Regions from separate parts of the Nocardioides sp. NPDC127503 genome, predicted to be linked through region 2. Evidence: riboswitches for the same ligand, from Rfam matches in the RefSeq annotation. Region 2 holds a riboswitch; each other region holds the start of a gene.
What was found. Region 2 has a riboswitch for cobalamin ahead of ABTW65_RS09920 (VWA domain-containing protein). Riboswitches for the same ligand answer to the same signal wherever they lie in the genome.
Positions count from the first base shown of each region.

Region 1 (4,945 bases), on a different contig from region 2:
GGCGAGGAACGCCAGGGCCACCAACGAGGACCGCAGGATCAGCACGAGCTCTTCGCGGTCGCGTCCTTGGGCAGGAAGACCAGCGACGGCAGCGCCTGAGCAGCGGCGAGGCGATACATCCCCTCGGACTCCTTGGTCAGGCCCTTGGCGTTGCCCTCGGTCAGCGCGGCGTCGTCATAGGCCACCGCGCCGGCGTCGTCGCCACAGGTCACGACGTGGTCGGCGACCCAGGCCGCCGCCTTCTCCGCGGCAGCGGTCTCACCGGCGCGCCCGAACGCCCATCCGGCCAGGCCGGTGGTGTTGGAGTTGGCGATGTTGCCGGTGGCGGCCTTGAACGACCCGTCCTTCGCCTGGGTCTCCTTCAGCCACTCCACGCCGGCCTCGACGGCCTTCTCCGCCTCCGGGGACGCAACCCCGGACAGGGCGATCAGCGCGAACGCGGTGGCGTCGGCGTCCGGGACGGCCTTCGGGTCGGCGTCGCAGGTCTGGTCAGCGGCGGCGGGGTCGGCCGCGAAGGTGACCCGGAACCAGCCCTCCTCGCACTGCTGCCCGGCCAGGAACTCCGTCGCGGCCGCGGCTTCCTTGCTCTCGGCGTTGTTGAGAGCCCACACGGCGTACGACTGTCCGATGGTGTTGGAGTAGTCGGCCGCCTCCTTGTTCTTGGGGTCGAGCTTGTCGGCGATGCGGCCGTTCTCGGCGACCGTGCCCTCGAGCTGCTTCAGCAGACCGGGGTCGGAGGCGTCGACGTTCTGCTGGAGGACCAGCGCCTTCGCGGTGGCCCCGGCCGAGGTGATGGTGCCGAACCCGGGCGAGGTGTAGGCCTTCTTGTTCTCCATCACGGCCGCGGCGATCGTCGAGATCTCCTCGTCGTAGCCACCGACCTCGGCCAGCGCGATCCCGATGTCGGCGCTGAGCCCGAAGTCGTCGGTGCCGTACTGCGCGTTGCGGGCCACACCCTCCGGCGCCTGGGCCACGAGCCAGTCGGCCACCGAGGTGGACACCTTGGCGTCGTAGGTGGGCTTCTCCCCCTCCTCGACGGCTTTCTCGCCGCAGCCGGCGAGCGAGGTGAGGGCGAGGGCGGCGGCGATGCCACCGAGGACGGTCTTCTTCATGGTTCCTTCCGCGCTGTTCGTCGGGAAGGCCCAAGGCCGACCCGCTGCTTTCCACGACAGCGTCAGGTCAGTACGCGTCCGTCGGCAGGTGCTCCGGCTCGCCCAGGACACTCTCGGTGCCTGGGCCTACGGTTGCGGGTCAGCGCCGGGATTCGACCGGCTTCCCCCACCACGGCGTGTGTTGATTGAGGCTCTGCTATGCGGGGGCAATCCTATGCCTGGCGGGCCCTGCTTGCGGGATCGCCGTCGAGCAGTCACTCTGTCCCCATGCGCCACAGGATTCTCGGCCTTGTCGCAGCATCGATCTCGGCCACCCTTCTCGCCCTCTCCCCGACCACGACGGCCGGCGCGGAGGAGGCACGGACATCGGTCACGTACGTCGATCTGATCGCCATGTTCGGCGAGAAGGTCGGCGACCGGAGCACCGTCGAGACCGGGCTCCCGAGCCTCAACCGAGCGATGACCGACGCCGAGATAACCACCCCCTACCGGCAGGCGGCGTATCTGACCACTCTCGCCAACGAGAGCTCCTTCCACCACGACGCCAAGGGCCGCGACAAGCGGAAGTTCACCGGCCGCGGCTACATCCAGCTGACCGGCGAGGCCAACTACACCGACGCCGGCACCTACTTCGACATCGACCTGCGCCGCCGCCCCGAGCTCGCCCGGTCGCTGGACTACAGCGCCCCGATCTCGCGCTGGTACTGGACCGTCGCCCGCGACATCAACCCGCTCGCCGACGCCCTCGACATGGGCAAGGTCAACGCGGCGATCGGCTATCCCTCGAACAAGAAGGAGGACGCCGAGCGCTGCCGCGACTTCAAGGCCGCGCTGAAGCACCTCCACGGGTCGGTGCCCAAGGGCGTCAGATGCGCCCGCCCGGCCGCCTCCGCGCAGACCCGGTAGAGGACGTACGTCACTTCTTGGTGCGCTTGTCGCTGACCGCGATCGCGGAGGTGCCCTCATCCTTGAGCTCGAAGAGATCGATCGCCTTGATGAGCTTGGTCCAGGTCGCGTACCCGTAGTTGCGCGGGTCCTCGGAGGACTGGTTGCGGATGCGGGAGACCACGGTGCCGACCAGGGCCCAGCCGTCGTCGTCGGCGGCCGCGGCGATGGAGTTGCGCAGCAGCTGGATCAACCGGGCGTTGCGCTTCAGCGCCTGCCCGTTGGTCGCCGATGACGACTGCTTGCGTGTGCGCGTGGTCCCGGGCTCGGCGTCGACCTCGGTCTCCTCCTCGGAGCCACCGAGCTTCTCCACCACGGTGAACCGGGTGCAGGCGCTCTTGAACGGCGCCGGCGTCTTCTCCCGGCCATAGCCGTAGACCGCGCGGCCCTTCTCCCGCAGGTAGTGCACCAGCGGCGTGAAGTCGGAGTCGGAGGAGACCAGCGCGAACGCGTCCGGGATCGCCGCGTGCAACAGCTCGACCGCGTCGATGGCGAGCGCCATGTCGGAGGCGTTCTTGTGCGCGGTCAGGTCGAACTGCTGCATCGGCCTGATCGCGGCATCGTGCAGCTCCTCGATCCAGCCCTTGAGCTCGGACTTGGTCCAGTTGCCGTAAGCCCGTCGGATCGTCACCTCGCCGTACTCGGCCAGGTCGTTCAAGATGTCGTCGATCTTCGAGGCGGGCGCGTTGTCGGCGTCGATGAGCAGTGCGATACGGAAGGGCTCGGTCACGGTCACGCCGGACAGTCTGCCAGTGCACCCCATCGCCGAGTCGGCTCATCCTGACCAAAACCAACGCCGAGTCGGCGCGTCATGACGCGCCGACTCGGCGGAGTTTGTTGTCAGGACGAGCCGACTCGGCGTGGGATCAGGAGAGCTTCTCCAGGATCAGCTCGCGGACGCGCTTGGCGTCGGCCTTGCCGCCGGTCGCCTTCATGACCGCGCCGATGAGGGCACCGGCCGCGGCCTGGTTGCCGCCGCGGATCTTCTCGGCGACGGCGGGCTGGGCGTCGATGGCTTCGTCGACGGCGGCGCCGAGGGCACCGTCGTCGGAGACCACGGCGAGGCCACGGGCGTCGATGATCTCGGAGACCGTGCCCTCACCTGCGAGAAGACCCTCGAAGACCTGCCGGGCCAGCTTGTCGGTCAGCGTCTTGGCGTCGACCAGCTTCTGCACCTCGGCGACCTGCACCGGAGTGACACCGACCTCGGCGAGCTCGACGCCACGGTCGTTGGCGCTGCGGGAGAGCTCGGCCATCCACCACTTACGGGCGGCCTGCGGGGAGGTTCCTTCGGCGACGGTCGCCTCGATCAGCGACAGAGCGCCCGCGGCCCAGACGTCACGCATCTCCAGGTCGGAGTAGCCCCACTCGACCTGCAGGCGGGCCCGCTTGTCAGCAGTACGCTCCGGCAGGCTCGCTCGCAGCTCCTCGACCCACTCGCGCGACGGCGCGACCGGGACGAGGTCGGGCTCGGGGAAGTAGCGGTAGTCGTCGGCGTCCGACTTCGGCCGGCCGGCCGAGGTGGTGCCGGTGTCCTCGTGGAAGTGGCGAGTCTCCTGGAAGATCGCCTCCCCCGCGTCGAGGATCCCGGCGTGGCGCGACATCTCGAAACGTACGGCACGCTCGACCGAGCGCAGCGAGTTGACGTTCTTCGTCTCGGTGCGGGTGCCGAGCTCGCCAGAGCCCTTCGGGGACAGCGACAGGTTGACGTCGCAGCGCATCGAGCCCTGGTCCATGCGTACGTCCGAAACACCCAGACCCAGCAGGATCTCGCGCAGCGCGGCGACGTACGCCTTCGCCACCAGCGGTGCCTTGGCACCGGTGCCGAGGATCGGGCGGGTGACGATCTCGATCAGCGGGATGCCGGCGCGGTTGTAGTCGACCAGCGAGTAGTCGGCGCCGTGGATGCGGCCGGTCGCGCCACCGATGTGGGTGGTCTTGCCGGTGTCCTCCTCCATGTGGGCGCGCTCGATGTCGACCCGGAAGATCTCCCCCTCGACCTCGACGTCGAGGTAGCCGTCGTAGACGATCGGCTCGTCGTACTGAGAGGTCTGGAAGTTCTTCGGCATGTCCGGGTAGAAGTAGTTCTTCCGGGCGAACCGGCACCACTCCGCGATCGAGCCGTTGAGCGCGAGACCGATCCGGATCGCGCTCTCCACGGCCTTGGCGTTGACGACCGGCATCGAGCCGGGCAGGCCGAGGCAGGTCGGGCAGACCTGGGAGTTGGGCTCGCCGCCGAAGGTCGCCGGGCAGCCGCAGAACATCTTGGTGTTGGTGTTGAGCTCGACGTGCACCTCGAGCCCGAAGGCCGGGTCGTAGCGCTCCAGCACCTCGTCGAAACCGACCAGACCCAAAGAATCAGGCACAGCGGTCATCGGGCCACCTCCAGCTTGTCGATCGAGAGCACCGGACCGATGGCGCCCTCGAGGGCGGCACCGACGCGGTAGAGACGGGCGTCCTCCAGGACCGGCGCCAGGAGCTGTACGCCGACGGGCAGCCCGTCGACGTCGGAGACCCCGGCCGGGATGGAGATGCCGGGCGTACCGGCCAGGTTGGCCGGGATGGTGGCCAGGTCCTGCATGTACATGGCGAGCGGGTCGTCGAGCTTGGCTCCCAGCGGGAAGGCGGTCGACGGCGACGTCGGCGAGACCAGCACGTCGACCTGCTCGAAGGCCTTCTTGAAGTCCTCGATGATCAGCGTGCGGATCTTCTGCGCCTGGCCGTAGTAGGCGTCGTAGTAGCCGCTGCTGAGCGCGTAGGTGCCGAGGATGATGCGGCGCTTGACCTCGTCGCCGAACCCGGCGTCGCGGGACGCCTTCATGACGTCCTCGGCGGACGGGTCGCCGTCGGGGGTGACCCGCAGCCCGTAACGCATCGCGTCGAACTTG
Region 1 is NZ_JBEORH010000010.1:66,711-71,655, forward strand. It holds gene ABTW65_RS21660 (hypothetical protein) at 1-45, opposite strand, end outside; gene ABTW65_RS21665 (prenyltransferase/squalene oxidase repeat-containing protein) at 39-1,112, opposite strand; cobalamin riboswitch at 1,179-1,301, opposite strand; gene ABTW65_RS21670 (glycoside hydrolase family 19 protein) at 1,380-2,018, shown strand; gene ABTW65_RS21675 (NYN domain-containing protein) at 2,029-2,793, opposite strand; gene gatB (Asp-tRNA(Asn)/Glu-tRNA(Gln) amidotransferase subunit GatB) at 2,924-4,432, opposite strand; gene gatA (Asp-tRNA(Asn)/Glu-tRNA(Gln) amidotransferase subunit GatA) at 4,429-4,945, opposite strand, start outside.
Region 1: another riboswitch for cobalamin. It lies ahead of ABTW65_RS21665 (prenyltransferase/squalene oxidase repeat-containing protein); the one in region 2 lies ahead of ABTW65_RS09920 (VWA domain-containing protein).

Region 2 (4,945 bases):
CACGAGTGCTGACGCTCGCGCCGATCCGGCGGCCGCTGCTGCCGATCGCCTTGCTCCGGCCGCCGGTGCGGCCCGTGCCCAGGCCGGTCACGGTCAGGAGACGGGGGCGGTAGGCGGTGCCTGCGGCGGTGGTCGAGGTGTTCCCCGCCGACGGGCTGGGCGGGGCCTCGTCCGTTGTCGAGGTCTCGTCCTGGGACGTCTCGACGGGCTCGGTATCCGAGGAGCCCTCGTGGGAGCTCTCGGCCGGCCCGACCTCCGGCTCGGACTCGGATCCGTCCTGCGGTGCGTCGTGCGGGTCGTCCTGGGGGTCATCCTGGTCCGGCCCGCCTTCCGGCGGCTCGGGCGGCAGCTCCTCGTCGCCAAGAATGCGGTCGAGCAGGTCCTCGTCGAGCCCGGGAGCGTCGAAGGGGTTGCGACGGCGGCGGTGAGGGAGGGCCAGCAGGGCAGCGCGGCGGATGTCCTCGCGGGTGACCTCTGAGCGACCGGCCCAGGCCGCGTGCGCGACCGCGGTGCGGGCGGTGACGATGTCGGCGCGCAGCCCGTCGACCTCGAACGCCGCGCAGACCTCGGCGATCTTGAGCAGCCCGGGCGCGGTGAGCCGGACCTTCCCGACGAGGGCGCGAGCGGTGGCGACCCGTGCGGTCAGGTCGCGCTCTGCGGCCACATAGCGCTCGACGAACGCGGGGGCGTCCAGGTCGAAGGCCATCCGGCGGCGTACGACCTCGGCGCGCAGCGCCGGCTCCCGGGGCGCTGCGACCTCGACGGTGAGCCCGAAGCGGTCCAGGAGCTGCGGGCGCAGCTCGCCCTCCTCGGGGTTCATGGTGCCGATCAGTACGAACCGGGCGGCGTGCTCGACCGAGACGCCGTCCCGCTCGACGCTGACCCGCCCCATCGCCGCCGCGTCGAGCAGCAGGTCGACCAGGTGGTCGTGGAGCAGGTTGACCTCGTCGACGTAGAGCAGGCCGCGGTGTGCCCGCGCCAGCAGCCCCGGCTCGAACTCGACCGCACCGCGCGACAGCGCGCTCTCCAGGTGGAGCGAGCCGACGACGCGGTCCTCGGTGGCTCCGACGGGGAGCTCGACCAGCCGCACCGGCCGGCTCTCCACGACGGCGGCGGACCCGAAGGGCCCGTCCGGCGACTCCGCGGAGGGGTCGGCGGGGTCGATCGAGAACCGATCCCCGGCGTAGACCGAGATCGAGGGCAGCACGGCCGCCAGACCGCGTACGGCCGTCGACTTCGCGGTCCCCTTCTCGCCACGGACCAGCACCCCGCCGATCTCCGGGGAGATGGTGGTGAGCACGAGCGCGAGGCCCATGTCGTCGAGGTCGTCCGCCTGGCAGCCGAGGACGGCAGAAAATGGGTAATGAACCGGCATGGAGAGGCTCCCGCTCCCTATCGCTTGAATGGATGGACGCGGGGCCGGTCTTCGGACTTGCCGAGTCCCCCGTGTGGGGCTCGGTTCACCGCAGCGGGCCTGTGCCGGAATCTCACCGGCTTCCCAGATTCTCCCTTCCCACCGTCCTCACCAGCTCCTGTGACAGAGCCGATGACTGGGCAGTCGGGGCACCTCGCGCCTGAGCCGCCACTGTAGCGTCTGGCCTCATGATCGTCGTGGTGGGCATCGGTGCCGGAGGTTGGGACGAGATTCCCGTACGTCACCAGCAGCTGATCCGGGAGTCCGCCGTCCTCCTCGGCGGCAAGCGTCATCTCGACCTCGTCCCGGACGTCCCCGGCCAGCGCCGCGAGCCCTGGCCCTCGCCGCTGCGCGAGGGTCTGCCGGCTCTCCTCGCGTCGCTGCCGGGCGACTCCTCCGTCGTCGCTCTGGCCTCGGGCGACCCGCTGGTCTCCGGCATCGGTACGACCCTGATCGAGCTGCTCGGCCCGGCGAACGTACGCATCGAGCCCGCCGTCTCCTCCGTCGCCCTCGCCCGTGCCCGGATGGGCTGGGCGGCCGAGTCGTGCGTGGTCGTCAGCCTCGTCGGCCGCGACGTCTCGCTGATCGCGCGCGAGCTCGCCCCTGGCCGCCGGATCCTGGCGCTCTCCTCGGACGCATCCACTCCTGCCTCGGTGGCAAACCTCCTGGTCACGACTGGTTTCGGTGCCTCGATGATGACCGTCCTGGGCGACCTGGGGGCGGAGACGGAGAGCGTCCGGACGGCGACCGCCTCGGAGTGGGGCGGCGAGTCTTCACTCCTCAACATCGTGGCGATCGAGTGCGTCGGCACACCCCTCCTCGGCTGGGCCGCGGGCCTTCCCGACGACGTCTTCGAGAACGACGGCCAGCTGACCAAGCGCGACCTGCGGGCCTCGGCCCTGGCGCGCCTGGCCCCCACCCCGGGAGCGCACCTGTGGGACGTCGGTGCCGGTGCCGGCTCGGTCGGGATCGAGTGGATGCGAGCGCACCCGTCCTGCACCACGACCGCGGTCGAGGCCTCTCCTGAGCGGGCCGCCCGGATCGCCCGCAACGCGGCCCGCCTCGGCGTACCCGGCCTGGCCGTAGTCCAAGGCCGCGCCCCCGATGCGTTGCGCGATCTCCCGGCGCCCGATGCGATCTTCATCGGCGGCGGCGCGACCCGCCCCGGAGTGCTCGACACCTGCCTAGCCGCCCTCCGCCCCGGTGGCCGGCTCGTCGTCCACGGCGTCACCCTGGAGACCGAGCAGCTGCTAGCCACCGCCTACCAGCAGCACGCCGGTGAGCTCACCCGGATCTCGGTGGAGACCTCCGCTCCGATCGGCACGTTCACCGGCTGGACTCCCGCACGGGCTGTGACGCAGTGGTCCTTCGTCGTCCCCGACAGCGCCAACTTCGCCGGATCGTCGATCCGCTAAGTGGCCATCGCGGGCGCTTCGGGTGAAAGAAAATTCTCTTTCACCCGATCGACCCACTCCGACAGGCGAGGATCCGGGCGAACGAAAATTCGTTCGTCCCACCACGATCCTGACCAGGCCCACGGAAGAAAAATTCCTTCCACCCCGTGCTCGTCCTGGCTGGTGATCTCCGTGACGAACGAATTTTCGTTCGCCCCCCGGTCCCTCACCGAGTGGAGTCGCCGCGTGGAAGAAAAATTCCTTCCACCGATCAACCACCCGACTGCAGGAAGCGGGACAACCCAAGATCCCAAGCCCGTGCCCAACTCGAAAACCCGCGCCAAACCCCTGCCGCCGACCCGATAGCCAGCCAAAATTCTCGGCGGAGCCCGGTGTCAAGGATCGCCGAAGGCGACCGGCGAAGCCGGCGGCCGAAGGCCGTCATCTCGACAAGCTCGATACATCGCCTTTACTCCGGGCGCCGCCGAGAAACACCCTCCAAGAACGGGTCGGCGGCAAACCCCAACCAGAAAACACGGCAGCCTCAGCGCCCGGAAAGATACCTCTCCTCATGAACCACGGAGGCCAGCTCCGACCGATGCCTCCACCCGAACCGCTCCAGATCCGGCACCTCAGGCACCCCCTCGACAGCCCCGACACAGAGCCAAGCCACCGGACGTACGTGCTCCGGAAGCCCGACCAGCGATCGCAGGAACTCCTCGCGGTAGAAGCTGACCCAGCCGACGCCGAGGCCCTCGGCGGTGGCGGCGAGCCAGAGGTTCTGGATCGCGAGGACGGTCGAGTAGAGCCCGGCGTCGGCGATGGCGTGCCGTCCGAGGACCTGCGACCCGCCGCGGGTCGGGTCGTACCCGACGACGACCCCGAGCCCGGACTCGCAGATGCCCTCGATCTTGATCCGGGAGAAGGTCTCGGCCCGCTCTCCGGAGAGCGAGGACGCGAACAGGTCCCGCTCGGTGGCGACGTGCTCGCGGAAGGCCGAGAGCGTCTCCGGCGAGCGCACCAGCACGAAGTCCCACGGCTGGGTCATCCCGACGCTCGGAGCGGCGTGGGCGGCGGAGAGCACCCGCTCGAGCACGGCGGGATCGACCGGCTCACCGGTGAACTCCGCACGCGTGTCCCGGCGGCGGTTGATCGCGTCGTAGAGCTCCATCAGGCACGCTCCCTGGCGACGTCGTAGAGGAACGACTCGCCTCCGTCGCGGGCCAGCGCCGGCCCGGCGAGGATGACGGCTGCCTGCCTCAGACCCGCCTCCTCCACCGCGTCGGAGATCGTCGCCACCGTCCCGCGCAGCACCCGCTCCTCGGGCTGGCTGGCGCGGTAGACGACCACCACCGGGCACTCCGGGCCGTAGTAGGGCAGGAGCTCGGCCATCAGCTCGCGGGTGCGCCGGATCGCCAGGTGGAGCACGAGGGTGGCACCGGTTGCGGCGTACGCAGCCAGGGACTCACCCTCAGGCATGGCCGTCGACCGGGCCTGAGTCCGGGTGAGGACGACCGACTGCGCCACCAGCGGCACGGTCAGCTCCCGTCCGACGAGCGCGGCCGCCGCCGCGTAGGCGGGGACCCCCGGCGTGACGTCCCAGGGCACCTCGGCGGCGTCGAGCCGCCGGGTCTGCTCCGCGACCGCCGAGTAGACCGACGGGTCGCCGGAGACGAGGCGTACGACCTGCTTGCCGCCCCGGTGAGCGGCGACGATCGCGTCGACGATCTGGTCCAGATCGAGCTTCTGGGTGTCGACCAGCTCGGCCGCCGGGCTGCAGTGCGCCAGCACCTCGGGGTCCAGGTAGGTGCCGGGGTAGAGCACCACGTCGGCGGCCTCGAGCAGCCTCGTCGCGCGTACGGTCAGCAGGTCGGCCGCGCCGGGGCCGGCACCGACGAAATGAACGGTCTGCGGGGCGGTCACTTCACGTACCTCGGCGTCCAGACCTGCCCGGCCGCGGTCGCCCGGGTCGAGCTGGCCCCCACGATGACCAGGCACTTCATGTCGATGGTCTCGGGATCGAGTTCACCGAGAGTGGTCACCGTCAGCGACTCCTCGGCCCGCCCGACGTCGCGGCCGACGACGACCACGGTGTCCGGTTTGCGCTGCTCCAGGAGTACGTCGCGAGCTCGGCCGA
Region 2 is NZ_JBEORH010000003.1:588,625-593,569, reverse strand. It holds gene ABTW65_RS09920 (VWA domain-containing protein) at 1-1,375, opposite strand, end outside; cobalamin riboswitch at 1,401-1,540, opposite strand; gene cbiE (precorrin-6y C5,15-methyltransferase (decarboxylating) subunit CbiE) at 1,603-2,829, shown strand; gene bluB (5,6-dimethylbenzimidazole synthase) at 3,353-3,979, opposite strand; gene cobM (precorrin-4 C(11)-methyltransferase) at 3,979-4,731, opposite strand; gene cobJ (precorrin-3B C(17)-methyltransferase) at 4,728-4,945, opposite strand, start outside.

Region 3 (4,945 bases), on a different contig from region 2:
GTGCCCGCCGGGTCGGCGTCCGACGGCGCCGTGCCGGCGATCACCAGCAGGCCCTCGCCCCATGCGTCGACCGTCACGCCCAGCTGGTGCGCCGAGCGGAACCACACCTCGCCGGCCACGTCCTCGCCGGCGATCGTCGCTGTGTGGCGGCTGCCCCGGGGCTGGCCGGCGACAGCGTCGAGGCCGAGCCGCTCGATGACGGTGCCCGAGTAGGTGCCGCGATCGGCGAAGAACAACGTGCGGCGTGTCATGCCGGGCCGGCGCTCGAGCGCGAACCGAAGCTGATGCAGGAACGACGTCCAACCCTCGGTGACGTCGTCGTAGTAGGCGTCCCAGTCCGGGTTGCCGGACAACGGCGCACGGGTCAGCGTGATTCGGACGCCGTCGCCTTCCGGCTGGATGTCGAACCTGTCGCCGCCGTTGGCGACCAGGGTGCGCCGGTCGGCCTCCTCGACGACATCGGTGAAGTAGATCGAGTCGATCTCGGCCTCGATCTCATCCGCGTCCCAGCCGTGCCACTGTCGGATGGCGGCCGGGTCCCGCAGCGCCTGCCACGCGGCATCGGCCGAGGCCGCCGCGGTGACCTCGATCCGCGGCGTCTCGCCGCTCTGGATGTCATTCATCACTCTGCTCCTGTTCGGATGGGGCGGTCACCGCTGCCGGGGCGGGATGCCCACCGATGACCACGCGGTACTGCCGGCCGGTCGGGCTGTCGAAGCTCTCGGCCGTACGCCGCAGCGCTTCGGTCAGCTCCTCGGTGAATCTGTGCACGTCGGCGGCGTCAGCGAAGCGCACGGCGGCCTCGATCGTGAACGTGAGCAGGCGCTTGCCCTGCTCGTCCGCCTTGACCTGCATGCGGGCCACATCCCGCACGGTGGCTGCGGCGACCCCGACAAGGTGGTCGGCGGCGAACTGGTCCATGACCCGCCCCGCGCTCTCAGCGGACTCGGGTCCGCGGCCCATCACCGATGGGTCGACCACGAACGCACCCGGCTTCGCGCGGACGATCCGCTCGACGAAGCCGCGGCGCTTCCGCTCCTCGACCAGCTCCACCAACCCGGCCGACTCGAGCGCCCGCAGATGGTAGTTCACCCGCTGGCGAGGCAGCTCGAGCACGGCGGCGAGCTGGGTGGCCGACGTGGGCTCCTGCAGGTGACCGAGGAGCTGCCGACGAATAGGCGACAGCGCCGCGGCCACCCGGTCCGGCTCGTCGACGTAGATGATGCCGTTGCTCACAAGACCCAGGATGCAATTGACAAACAGATTTGTCAATTGAGTTGATCGCCCCAGAAACCAGGTGCTGGCGACGTACGTCCTGGCTAACGTCTGGCCCATGCCGCAAGCCCATCTGCGCACCGAGCGCCTCGACCTGGTTCCGCTGTCCGAAGTGCATCTGCCGTTCCTGATCGAGCTCAACTCGGATCCGGTGGTGCTGCGCCATCTGTTCACCCGCGCGCTCAGGCCGGAGGAGACCGAGGAGCGGATGCACAAGTGGATCCGGGTCGCGAAGGAGACGGATGCGCTGGGCAAGTGGATCGGGTTCTCGGCCGGTGAGGCCGTCGGGCTCTACATGTTCGAGCCGCCCGACAACCCGCCGCGTACCGATGCCGCCGAGCTCGGCTACCGGCTCCCGCAGCGGCACTGGCACAAGGGCTACGCGAAGGAGGGCTCGCTCGAGCTGCTCCGGCACGGGTTCGAGGAGCTCGGGATCGATCGGGTGATCGCGCAGACGATGTCGGTCAACGAGGCCTCCCGAGCAACGATGGTGTCGGTCGGGATGAGCTTCGTACGCTCCTTCCACCAGGAGTTCGAGGAACCGCTCGCAGGACATGCCGACGGAGAGGTCGAGTACGAGATCACCCGCGAGACCTGGCTCGAGCAGCGCGCGGGGTAGGCTGCGAGCACGCTCGTGGCGCAGGAACCCGGTGAGAGTCCGGGGCGGTTCCGCCACTGTGACGTCCGTACAGCTTCTGGGCACGGACACAGCCAGACACTGGCCGCGGGCTATCCGACCGATCGACGGGGCGAGAACCCCTAGGAGGAACTCGGCATGGCCGACTCTGCACGCGTACGCATCGCCCTTCTGTCCACCTCGGACACCGACCTGCTCTCGGCCCGTGCCAGCGGCGCCGACTACGCCTGGGCGAACCCGTCGCGAGCGACCGATCTGGAGCAGGTCGTGGCCGATGCCGACCTGGTCGTCTTCCGGCTCCTCGGCTCGCCCAACGATCTGTGGGACGGGCTGAGCGCCGTCAAGGAGCGCGGCACCCCGGTCGTGGTCCTCGGCGGCGAGCAGCAGCCGAGCGCCGAGCTGATGGAGCACTCCACCGTCCCGATGGGCGTCGCCGCCGAGGCCCACCGCTATCTCGCCGAGGGCGGGCCGACCAACCTCGCCCAACTGCACGCGTTCCTCTCCGACACGGTCCTGCTGACGGGTTTCGGGTTCGAGCCGCCTGCCACGGTGCCGGCGTGGGGGTTCGCGGAGCGGCCCGAGCCCGCCGACGCCACTCGTCCCCGCATCGGCGTGCTCTACTACCGCGCCCACGAGACCAGCGGGAACACCGCGTTCGCCCACGCGCTGGCCGACGCCATCGACGCGACCGGCGCGGCCACCGGGGTACCCGTCTTCGCGGGCTCGCTGCGCTCGGCACCCGACGACCTCTACGAGGCGCTCGGCACCCTCGACGCGCTGATCGTGACCGTGCTCGCGGCCGGTGGCTCGGTGCCCGCCTCGGCGAGCGCCGGCGGCGAGGACGAGGCCTGGGACGTGGAGCGGATGGCGGCGCTCGACATCCCGGTGCTCCAGGGCCTGTGCCTGACCAGCTCGCGCGCGGAGTGGGAGGCCTCCGACGACGGCGTCACGCCGCTCGACTCGGCCAACCAGATCGCGATCCCCGAGTTCGACGGGCGGATCATCACCGCCCCGTTCTCCTTCAAGGAGCTCGACGAGCAGGGTCTCCCCCACTACGTCGCCGATCCCGAGCGCACTGCGCGAGTCGCCCGGATCGCGGTCAACCACGCCCGCCTGCGGCACACGGCCAACCCGGACAAGCGCCTCGCGCTGGTCCTCTCCGCCTACCCCACCAAGCACTCCCGGATCGGCAACGCGGTCGGCCTGGACACCCCGGTCTCCGCGATCCGGATGCTGCGCCGGCTCCGCGAGGAGGGCTATGACCTCGGGCAGGACAACGAGGTCGTACGCATCCTCGACTCCGCCGACGTCGCTGCTGACGCCGCCGCCGACACGGCCGCCGGTGACGCGCTGATCCACGCGCTGATCGCGGCTGGCGGCCAGGACGAGGAGTGGCTGACCAACGCCCAGCTCACCGACGCCCACGTACGCATCTCCAAGGCCGACTACGACAAGTGGACCGCGGATCTCCCCGCTGACCTGCGCGAACAGATGGTCGAGACGTGGGGGCCGACGCCGGGCAAGCTCTTCGTCAACGACAACGACGAGCTCGTCCTTGCCACGCTCCAGGCCGGCAACATCGTGATCCTGATCCAGCCGCCGCGCGGGTTCGGGGAGAACCCGGTCGCGATCTACCACGACCCCGACCTGCCGCCGTCGCACCACTACCTCGGTGCCTACCGCTGGCTCGAGAACGGCTTCCGTGCCGATGCCGTCGTCCATCTCGGCAAGCACGGCTCGATGGAGTGGCTGCCCGGCAAGAACGCCGCGCTGTCGGCGTCCTGCGGCCCGGATGCGGCCATTGGCAACATGCCGCTGATCTACCCGTTCCTGGTCAACGACCCGGGCGAGGGTGCCCAGGCGAAGCGCCGCGCGCACGCCACGATCATCGACCACCTGGTGCCGCCGATGGCGCGTGCGGAGTCCTACGGCGACATCGCGCGGCTGGAAGGGCTGATGGAGGAGTACGACCGGATCTCCTCCATGGACCCGGCCAAGCTGCCCGCCATCCGCGGCGAGATCTGGCAGCTGATGAAGGCCGCCGAGCTCCACCGCGACCTCGGCATGGAGGAGCGGCCCGAGGACGACGACTTCGACGACTTCATGCTCCACATCGACGGCTGGCTCTGCGAGATCAAGGACGCCCAGATCCGCGACGGGCTGCACATCCTGGGCGCCGCTCCCGAGGGTGAGGCGCGGGTCAACCTGGTGCTCTCGATCCTGCGCGCCGCGCAGGTCTGGGGCGGCGTCGGCGGTGCCGTGCCCGGGCTGCGGGCGGCGCTCGGGCTCAAGGAGGGCGCCGACACCCGGGCGGTCGACGAGATCGAGGCCCAGGCGAAGGATCTGGTGCAGCGGATGGACGCGGCCGGCTGGGATCCGGCGGTCGCCGAGACGCTCCACGACGACCCGGCCGTGCGGCAGGTGCTCGTCTTCGCCGCCGAGCAGGTCGTGCCGCGGCTGAACGGGACGACCGACGAGCTGTCCGCCGTCCTGCACGCGCTGGACGGTGGCTTCGTCCCCGCGGGGCCGTCGGGCTCGCCGCTGCGAGGGCTCGTCAACGTACTTCCCACCGGGCGCAACTTCTACACCGTCGACCCGCGCGCGGTGCCTTCGCGGCTGGCGTGGCAGACCGGGCAGGCCATGGCCGACTCGCTGCTGCAGCGCTATCTGGACGAGACCGGCGACTACCCCACCTCGGTCGGGCTCTCCGTCTGGGGCACGTCCGCGATGCGTACGTCCGGCGACGATGTCGCCGAGGTGCTCGCGCTGCTCGGGGTGCGCCCCGAGTGGGACGAGGCCTCCCGCCGAATCACGCACCTCGACGTCATCCCGCTCGCCGAGCTGGGCAGGCCACGGATCGACGTGACCGTACGCATCTCCGGGTTCTTCCGCGACGCGTTCCCGCACGTCGTCTCGATGCTCGACGACGCGGTCCGGATGGTGGCCGACCTCGACGAGCCGGCCGAGGACAACTTCGTCCGCGCGCACACCCTCGAGGACCTCGCCGATCACGGCGACCAGCGCCGCGCGACG
Region 3 is NZ_JBEORH010000011.1:3,101-8,045, reverse strand. It holds gene ABTW65_RS22825 (hypothetical protein) at 1-623, opposite strand, end outside; gene ABTW65_RS22820 (ArsR/SmtB family transcription factor) at 616-1,236, opposite strand; gene ABTW65_RS22815 (GNAT family N-acetyltransferase) at 1,334-1,894, shown strand; cobalamin riboswitch at 1,872-2,016, shown strand; gene cobN (cobaltochelatase subunit CobN) at 2,051-4,945, shown strand, end outside.
Region 3: another riboswitch for cobalamin. It lies ahead of cobN (cobaltochelatase subunit CobN); the one in region 2 lies ahead of ABTW65_RS09920 (VWA domain-containing protein).